DNA from 4 places in the Streptomyces cinereoruber genome. Region 4 is predicted to be linked to each of the others. Evidence: riboswitches for the same ligand, from Rfam matches in the RefSeq annotation. Region 4 holds a riboswitch; each other region holds the start of a gene.
What was found. A riboswitch is a leader RNA that binds a small molecule or an ion and turns the genes downstream of it on or off. The one in region 4 is predicted to bind cobalamin.

Region 1: it holds a riboswitch for cobalamin, as region 4 does, so the genes downstream of both, cobN (cobaltochelatase subunit CobN) here and CP977_RS27375 (ABC transporter substrate-binding protein) in region 4, are expected to answer to the same signal.
Region 2: it holds a riboswitch for cobalamin, as region 4 does, so the genes downstream of both, CP977_RS23105 (ribonucleoside-diphosphate reductase subunit alpha) here and CP977_RS27375 (ABC transporter substrate-binding protein) in region 4, are expected to answer to the same signal.
Region 3: it holds a riboswitch for cobalamin, as region 4 does, so the genes downstream of both, CP977_RS08350 (cobalamin biosynthesis protein) here and CP977_RS27375 (ABC transporter substrate-binding protein) in region 4, are expected to answer to the same signal.

Annotation. Positions count from the first base shown of each region.
Region 1 is NZ_CP023693.1:3,784,705-3,786,895, forward strand. Features, by position in the region: gene cobN (cobaltochelatase subunit CobN) at 1-1,124, opposite strand, end outside; cobalamin riboswitch at 1,163-1,301, opposite strand; gene CP977_RS16885 (cobalamin biosynthesis protein CobG) at 1,640-2,191, shown strand, end outside.
Region 2 is NZ_CP023693.1:5,091,602-5,093,792, reverse strand. Features, by position in the region: gene mctP (monocarboxylate uptake permease MctP) at 1-642, shown strand, start outside; cobalamin riboswitch at 821-943, shown strand; gene CP977_RS23105 (ribonucleoside-diphosphate reductase subunit alpha) at 1,074-2,191, shown strand, end outside.
Region 3 is NZ_CP023693.1:1,889,157-1,891,347, forward strand. Features, by position in the region: gene CP977_RS08340 (inorganic phosphate transporter) at 1-503, shown strand, start outside; gene CP977_RS08345 (hypothetical protein) at 516-737, shown strand; cobalamin riboswitch at 873-1,011, shown strand; gene CP977_RS08350 (cobalamin biosynthesis protein) at 1,047-2,018, shown strand; gene CP977_RS08355 (cobyric acid synthase) at 2,015-2,191, shown strand, end outside.
Region 4 is NZ_CP023693.1:6,064,472-6,066,662, forward strand. Features, by position in the region: gene CP977_RS27365 (TetR/AcrR family transcriptional regulator) at 1-270, shown strand, start outside; gene CP977_RS27370 (cold-shock protein) at 549-755, shown strand; cobalamin riboswitch at 792-998, shown strand; gene CP977_RS27375 (ABC transporter substrate-binding protein) at 1,037-2,128, shown strand; gene CP977_RS27380 (FecCD family ABC transporter permease) at 2,179-2,191, shown strand, end outside.

The sequences.
Region 1 (2,191 bases), 2.3 Mb from region 4:
TCGGCGGGCCCGAAGTCGTACCCCTCCTCGATCAGCCGGCGCAGGAGCGAGACGGCGGAGGCGGGGGTGTCGAGGCCGACGGCGTTGCCGATGCGGGAGTGCTTGGTGGGGTACGCGGAGAGGACCAGCGCGAGCTTCTTCTCGGCGTTCGGGATGTGCCGGAGGCGGGCGTGCCGCACGGCGATCCCGGCGACGCGGGCCGCGCGCTCGGCGTCCGCCACGTACGCGGGCAGGCCGTCCTCGTCGATCTCCTTGAAGGAGAACGGGACGGTGATCAGGCGCCCGTCGAACTCGGGGACGGCGACCTGGCTGGCGGCGTCCAGCGGGGACAGGCCCTCGTCGTTCTCCTCCCACGCGGACCGCGAACCGGTCAGGCAGAGGGCCTGGAGGATCGGCACGTCGAGCGCGGCGAGCGCGCCCGCGTCCCAGGCCTCCTCGTCGCCGCCGGCCTGCGCCTCGGCGGGCTTGGTGCCGCCCGCCGCGAGCACGGTGGTGACGATGGCGTCGGCGGTGCGGAGGGTGTCGAGCAGTTCCGGCTCGGGCGCGCGCAGGGACGCCACGTACAGCGGGAGGGCCCGCGCGCCCGCGTCCTCGATCGCGTCGCACAGGGCGCCGACGAAGGCGGTGTTGCCGCTCATGTGGTGGGCGCGGTAGTAGAGCACGGCGACCGTCGGGCCGTCCCCGTCCCGGGCGGTCCGCTCCAGCGGGCCCCAGGTGGGGGCGGCGGCCGGGGCCTCGAAGCCGTGGCCGGTGAGCAGGACGGTGTCGGAGAGGAAGCGGGCCAGCTGCTCCAGGTTGGCGGGGCCGCCGTGCGCCAGGTAGGCGTGCGCCTCGGTGGCGACGCCGACGGGCACGGTGGACGCCTCCATCAGCTGCGCGTCGGGCGCCTGCTCGCCGCTGAGCACGACGACCGGCTTTCCGGCGGCGCGGATCGCGTCGAGTCCGTCCTGCCAGGAGCGGAGGCCGCCGAGGAGGCGGACGACGACGAGGTCGGCGCCGTCGAGGAGGCCGTCGAGATCGGCGAGCGGGAGCCGGGAGGGGTTGGCGAACCGGTACTCGACCGGGCCGCCGGCCGCGCGGGCGCTGAGCAGGTCGGTGTCGGAGTGCGACAGCAGCAGGAGCATGGCGAGGCAGGCCTTCCTCGGGGTTGTCCGCGCCCCGGGTGGTCGTGTGGACGGCAGGAGTTCCTGACTCACCGGCCCGATGGCGCCGGGCCGGCTCACAGTGGCGGGACCGCGCCGGAATCTCACCGGGCTTCCTCCCCGGGGTCCTGGGACCCCATGCCGACTCGCATCCTAGATCGTGGGCCGTGGGGGCTGGAGGGAGCGGGAGGGTCGGACGGATCACACCGGGCCCGGGGGCGGACGGCGGGACGGTGCTTCCGCGCCGGAGGCCCGGCCGGCGGCGCATCCCGGCCGGAGGGCCGAGCGGCCCGTCGGCACACCCCCGCCGAAGGACCGGACAGCCCGTCGGCACACCCCGCCGGAGGACCGGACGGCCCGTCGGCTCGTTCCCGCCGGCAGGCCGGGCGGGCCTCCGCCGCACCCCCGCCGGAAGACCGGACGGCCGACTCGCGCACCCCGCCCGGCGCTCCGAGTCAGGCCGGTCACACCCCGTCGGCCCTCGGTTTCCCGTGGGTATGCTCGCCGCCATGCCGCCCACCCCGACCCCGACGCCCGCCCCCGGCGCACCCCGTGCGCGGGAGCGCGGCGACGCCTGCCCCGGGGCGCTGCGGCTGCACTCCGCCGACGACGGGCACCTGGCCCGACTGAGGCTGCCCGCAGGGAGGTTGACGGCACGTCAGGTCGAGGTCCTGGCGCACGCGGCCGAGACCCTGGGCGACGGGCGGATCAGCGTCACCTCGCGCGGGAACGCCGAGCTGCGCGGCCTGGCCGGCGACTGCGGGGCGGAGCTCGCGGCGCTCCTGGCGGAGGCGGGCCTGCTGCCCTCCCCCACCCACGAGCGCGTCCGCAACATCGTGGCCTCCCCGGCCGCAGGACTCGACGGACTCGGCGCGGCCGACGTGCAGTTGTGGGCCCGCGAGCTGGACGAACGGCTCTGCGCCGCGCCCTGGGCCGCCGCGCTCTCGGGCCGGTTCCTCTTCGTCCTGGACGACGGCCGCGGCGACGTCACCGGCCTCGGCGGGGATGTGACCTTGGTCGCAGTGGCCCCCGGCGCCGCGCTCCTGCGC
Region 2 (2,191 bases), 970 kb from region 4:
CTCTTCGAGACCATGTTCCCGGACTGGTTCGCGGGCGTCGCGTTCGCCGCGATCGGCATCGGCGCGCTCGTCCCGGCCGCGATCATGTCCATCGCCGCCGCCAACCTCTTCACGAGGAACATCTACAAGGACTTCATCAGGCCGGACGCCACCCCGGCACAGGAGACCAAGGTCTCCAAGATCGTCTCGCTCCTGGTGAAGGTCGGCGCGCTCGCCTTCGTCCTCACCATGGACAAGACGGTCGCGATCAACTTCCAGCTGCTCGGCGGCATCTGGATCCTGCAGACCTTCCCGGCCCTGGTCGGCGGCCTGTTCACCCGCTGGTTCCACCGCTGGGCGCTGCTCGCCGGCTGGGCCGTCGGCATGGTGTACGGCACGGTCGCCGCGTACGGCGTCGCCAGCCCGACCCAGAAGCACTTCGGCGGCTCCTCCGCCGAGATCCCGGGCATCGGCGAGATCGGCTACATCGGCCTCACCGCCTTCGTCCTCAACGTCGTGGTCACCGTGGTCCTCACCTTCGTCCTCAAGGCCGTCAAGGCCCCCGAGGGCGTCGACGAGACCTCCCCGTCGGACTACACGGCCGACGCCGGCGACCCGGGCGTGAAGACCGAGATGGAGAAGGCCACCGCGCCCACCCACTGACCCCACCGCCGCCACCGCCGCCGCAAGGGCCCGGGACCTCCACCAGGAGGCCCCGGGCCCCGTCGCGTCCCCCGGCGGACGGTCTCCGCGCGCCCGTTCCCCGGAGTTCCGCGCCCAAGTCCCGTCCAGGGGACGACACAACATGTGGGGGGTGCCACGAGCGGCGTCCACCACATGTATGCTCGTCCTCGCTGTCGACGCAGGGGAATCCGGCGCGAATCCGGAACTGTCCCGCAACGGTGTACTTCGTGCGGTTTCGTCCGGGGTGAGTCCGAACACCTGCCGACAGTGCGCCCGGTCCTTCCGTTCCGGGTGCCACAGACGTCCGGGCCTCGCGGAGTGGGCCGGTGGACGCGGCGCGTCGTGCGTGGACGCCCGCCCGTCCGCCTGCCCCCGCCGAGGCCCCGAGCCGAGCGAGGGAGAGCCCCCACGTGACCATCGCGCCCGCCGATCCGGCTTCGGCCGAGGCTTCCGCGGTCGAGAGCGACGGCCCCGGGACCGTACTGCTGCGGACCCTGACCGACCTCACCGCCGATCTCCCCGACACCGACCCCGGCCGGGTCGCCGCCGCCGCGCTCCGCGGCCGCAGCGCCGCCGCGGACGAGGCGGAGCTGCGCGAGCTGGCCACCGAGGCGGCCGCCGGCCTGATCGCCGAGGACCCGGCGTACTCCCGGCTCGCCGCCCGGCTCCTCACCATCACCATCGCCGACGAGGCCGCCTCCCAGGGCTCGGTGAACTTCTCCTCCTCGGTGGCCGTCGGGCACCGCGAGGGCCTGATCGCCGACCGCACCGCCGAGTTCGTCGCGCTGCACGCCGACCGCCTCGACGCCACCATCGACCGCGCCGGCGACGACCGCTTCGGCTACTTCGGCCTGCGCACCCTCTACTCGCGCTACCTGCTGCGCCACCCGATCACCCGCAAGGTCATCGAGACCCCGCAGCACTTCATGCTGCGCGTCGCCTGCGGTCTGGCCGAGGACGAGAGCGTCCGCGCGCTCGACGAGGTGGCCGCGCTGTACGGCCTGATGAGCCGCCTGGACTACCTGCCGTCCTCCCCCACGCTCTTCAACTCCGGCACCCGCCACCCGCAGATGTCCTCCTGCTACCTCCTGGACTCCCCCCAGGACGAGCTGGACTCCATCTACGACCGCTACCACCAGGTCGCGCGCCTCTCGAAGCACGCGGGCGGCATCGGCCTCTCGTACTCCCGCATCCGCGCCCGCGGTTCGCTGATCCGGGGCACCAACGGGCACTCCAACGGCATCGTGCCGTTCCTGAAGACCCTCGACGCCTCCGTCGCCGCCGTGAACCAGGGCGGTCGCCGCAAGGGCGCCGCCGCCGTCTACCTGGAGACCTGGCACGCGGACATCGAGGAGTTCCTGGAGCTCCGCGACAACACGGGCGAGGACCAGCGCCGCACGCACAACCTGAACCTGGCGCACTGGATCCCGGACGAGTTCATGCGCCGGGTGAACGCCGACGCCGAGTGGTCGCTGTTCTCCCCCTCGGACGTGCCCGAGCTGGTGGACCTGTGGGGCGAGGAGTTCGA
Region 3 (2,191 bases), 4.2 Mb from region 4:
GCTTCGCCGCCCAGACCAGCGCCGCGACGGTCATCCTGGCCTCCTCGCACCTCGGCTTCTCCCTCTCCACCACCCAGTCCTGCTCGGGTGCCGTGATGGGCGCCGGCCTCGGCCGCAAGGGCGGTGTCGTCCGCTGGTCGACCGCGACCCGGATGTTCGTCGCCTGGGGCCTGACCCTGCCCGCCGCGGGCCTGGTCGGCGCCGGCGCCGAGTTCCTCACCAAGCAGGGCCCCTGGGGCATCGCCGCCGTCGCGGTCCTGCTCGTGGCCGGCTCGGCCGTCATCTGGGCGCTCTCCCGCCGCAAGCCGGTCGACCACCACAACGTCACGGCCGACGACCTCGACGCCGAGCCCGCGGGCGTGGTGACCACCGCCATCGCCGCCGTCACCCCGCCGCCGCCCGGCTCCGTCGCCGCCGTCGCCGACGAGGACCTCAAGGCGACCATCCTCGCCCCGGCCCCCACCGACCCGACCGCTCCCCCGGCCCCGGCCGCGAAGGTCTAAGGAAAGAACCACATGAAGATCGACTGGGCAGCCCTCGGCTCCGTCTTCGGCGTCAGCCTCGTGGCGACCGTCGTCCTGGTGGGCCTCTTCACCCTCGGCATCGTCGGCCTCACCAAGCAGGAGGAGGCCGAGGCCCGGGGAGGCTCCGCCGCCCTGGCCCGCACCGGCGCCTACGCCTGCTTCGGGCTGTGCCTGGCGGCCGTGGCGTACGGCATCTACCTGATCGTCGTCTGATCGTCGTCCGACGGCCCCCGCTCCACCGGCCGGGCGGTCCGCACCTTCGGGTGCGGGCCGCCCGGTCCCTTTTCCGCCGCGCTTCCTGTGGTGCTCCGCACAGTGCGCCGCCGCAGGTCAAGGCTGGGTTGACGCCCGTTCTCGGCGCGTGGTGGACTGCCGGGGCCATTACGGCGGCAGCAGAGGAAGTCCGGTGCGAATCCGGCGCGGTCCCGCCACTGTGACCGGATCCGAGGGTCCGGGAGTCAGGAACTCTCGCCGCCGGTCACGTCGATCCAGGGCGCGGACCCTGAGTGAGGACATAGCGCCATGCCCGGCCGCAGCAGAGCCACCGGTGTCTTCGCGTACGGAGCGGCCGCGGGCCTCGCCGTCGACCTGCTCCTCGGGGACCCCCGCAGGGGCCACCCCGTCGCCGCGTTCGGCCGGGCCGCCGCCGTCGTCGAGCGGCGCCTCCACCACGACCACCGGGGCTGGGGCGCCCTGCACACCGCCGTCTGCGCCGGCTCCACCGTCGCCCTCGGGGCCCTCGCCGCCCGGGCCGTACGGGACCGGCCGGCCGCCGCCGTCGCGCTGACCGCCGCCTCCGTGTGGGCCGTCGTCGGCGGGACGACCCTGGGCCGGGAGGCCCGCGCGATCGGCGGGGCGCTGGCCGCCGGGGACCTGGAGGTGGCCCGGGAGCGCCTTCCGCACCTGTGCGGGCGCGACCCGCAGTCCCTGGACGGCCCCGCGATGGCCCGCGCGGTCGTCGAGTCGGTCGCGGAGAACACCTCGGACGCCGTGGTCGGCGCCCTGTTCTGGGGCGCGGTCGCGGGCGTGCCGGGGCTCGTCGGCTTCCGGGCGGTCAACACCCTGGACGCGATGGTCGGCCACCGGTCGCCCCGGTACCGGCGCTTCGGCTGGGCCTCGGCCCGCCTCGACGACCTGGCCGGCGGGCCGGGCGCCCGTCTGACCGCCGTCCTCGCGACCGTCGCCGGCGGGAATCCGCGCGGGGCCGTACGGGCCTGGCGGGCGGACGCTTCGAAGCACCCGAGCCCCAACGCGGGCCCGGTCGAGGCCTCCTTCGCGGGCGCGTTGGGCGTGCGGCTCGGGGGCACCCTCTCGTACGGCGGACGCGTCGAGCACCGGCCGGTGCTGAACGGGGAGGGGCGGGCCGTCGAGGTGGCGGACATCGAACGGGCGGTGGCGCTCTCGCGCCGGGTGACCGCGCTGACCCTGGCCGCCTGCGTGGGCGGCCGTCTGATCGCCGACGCCGTGCGGCGCGGGAAGCGGAGGGCTTCATGAGGGGCGGGAAGGGCGGGGGGCTGCTGGTCGCCGGGACCACGTCCGACGCGGGCAAGAGCGTCGTGACGGCCGGGATCTGCCGGTGGCTGGTCCGCAAGGGTCTGAAGGTGGCGCCGTTCAAGGGGCAGAACATGTCCCTCAACTCCTTCGTCACGCGCGAGGGCGCCGAGATC
Region 4 (2,191 bases):
GTCCTGGTCGCGGCGCGGGGCGGCGAGGACGACCTCCTCGCCTACCTCACCACCCGCACGGAGCCGGTCTTCGGCACGGCGATGGCGATGCTCGACGCGTACGCGATCGAGGCCTGGCCCGACGTGGACGACGCGTCGCGCGGCCTCGCCGTCGAGACGGTCGTGCGGCTCACCGTCAGCCACATCGTCCAGCCGGTGGCCCCGCCCGCGGAGACGGCGGCGCGCATCGCCAGGATCACGGCGAGGATCGCGTACCCGGGCGGCGCCTGAGTCGCACCCCGTCTCCGGGCCGGACGTACGAAGCCAGGGCCGTACGCGCGACTTCCGGGCCGGACGCACGACGAGGTCCGGTGCCGAACACGGGGGATCTTCGGCACCGGACCTCTGTTGAATATTCTACGAGATCCCGGGGAGTGCTCCGCGCACGCCCCGCCCGCCGACGGGCGAACCGCGGCCCGACGGGGTACACCTCCCCTGAGACGCGGATGCGGCCGGACCCGGCCGGGACACCCCTCGCCCGCGTCCCCGACGCCGAGGAGGAGGCCGCCGTGGAAGGCAGGAGCAAAGGGTTCGTGCAGTCCTTCAACCGTCTCGGGGGATACGGCTTCGTCGTCCCCGTCGGCTCCCGGGAGCAGGTCTGGTTCAGCGCGGAGGACATCGAGGACGAGAGCCGGACCGTCTCGGAGGGCCAGCAGGTCTCCTTCGTCCTGGTCCTCGGGGACGGCCGCTTCGAGGCCAAGGAGCTGCGCCTCTGACGCCCGCCACCGCCCCGGGGCGCGCCTCCGGGGCGGTGGTACTGTGCCGGGGCCAGTCGCACCTTTGCACGCACCCGAACGGGTGGGTGTACGGGTCAGGGAATCCGGTGCGAGACCGGAACTGACGCGCAGCGGTGAGGGCGACGGGCGGAGCATCGGCCACTGGGCGGCGACGACGGCCCGGGAAGGCGCCCCGTCCGGACGACCCCGAGTCCGAAGACCTGCTGGCGGCCCCGGCGGCACGCGCGCGCCCGGGGAGCACCGTACGACAGGCTCCGCGCATGAGCCCTGGCCGCAGAGGAAGTCCCGTGCCGCTCGCACAACCCGTCCGCTCCGCCGTGCTGTTCCTCACCGGAGCCCTGCTCCTGACCGCGACCGGCTGCGGAGCGGAGACGACCCCCGCACCCGACCGGCCCGCGGGCGGTGCCGCCGGGAAGGCGAAGGCCGGATACCCGGTCACCCTCGACGACAACTGCGGACGGCCCGTCCGCGTCGAGCGCGCGCCGGAGCGGGCCGTCGCCCTCGACCAGGGCGCGGCGGAGATCATGCTCTCCCTCGGCCTCGCCGACCGCATGGTGGGCACCGGCACCTGGACGGACCCCGTCCTCAAGGGCCTGGAGAAGGAGAACGCCAAGGTCCCGCGCCTCGCCGACCGCTACCCCTCCTTCGAGAAGGTCCTCGACACCGAACCCGACTTCGCCGCCGCCTCCTTCACGTACACCCTCGGCAAGGGCGGCGTGGCGGCCCGCGAGCGGTTCGAGGAACTCGGCGTCCCCACGTACCTCTCGCCCACCGACTGCGTCGGCAAGGACAACAGCGGCGACGGCGACGGCGTCCGCGTCCGGCCGCTCACCATGGAGACGGTCTACGGCGAGATCCGCGACCTGGCCCGGATCTTCGGGGTCCGGGAGCGCGGCGAGAAGCTCGTCGCCGAGCTCAAGGCCCGCGTGACGAAGGCGACTTCGGGCGGAAGCTTCGAGGACGCCACGGTCCTCTACTGGTTCGCCAACTCCGAAGCGCCCTACATGGCGGGCTGCTGCGGCGCCCCCGGCATAGTCTCCCGCGAACTCGGCGCGAAGAACGTCTTCGACGACACCAAGGAGGAGTGGCCCCAGATCAACTGGGAGACCGTCGCCGACCGCGACCCCGACGTCCTCGTCATCGGTGACCTCACCCGCCGCTCGCAGTCGGCCGAGAGCGCCGCCAAGAAGATCGAGTTCCTGGAGTCCGACCCGGTCACCCGCAGCATGACGGCGGTGAGGAACAAGCGGTACGTGCTGCTCAGCGGCCAGGCGCTCAACCCCACGATCCGCACCGTCGAGGCCGTCGAGAAGGTGGCGGCCGCCCTCCGCTCGTACGGCCTCGCCAAGTGACGCCCACCGCCCCTCCGGCCGCCGCCTCGGTACGGAAGGGAGCCGCGGCCCTGCTGGGGACGG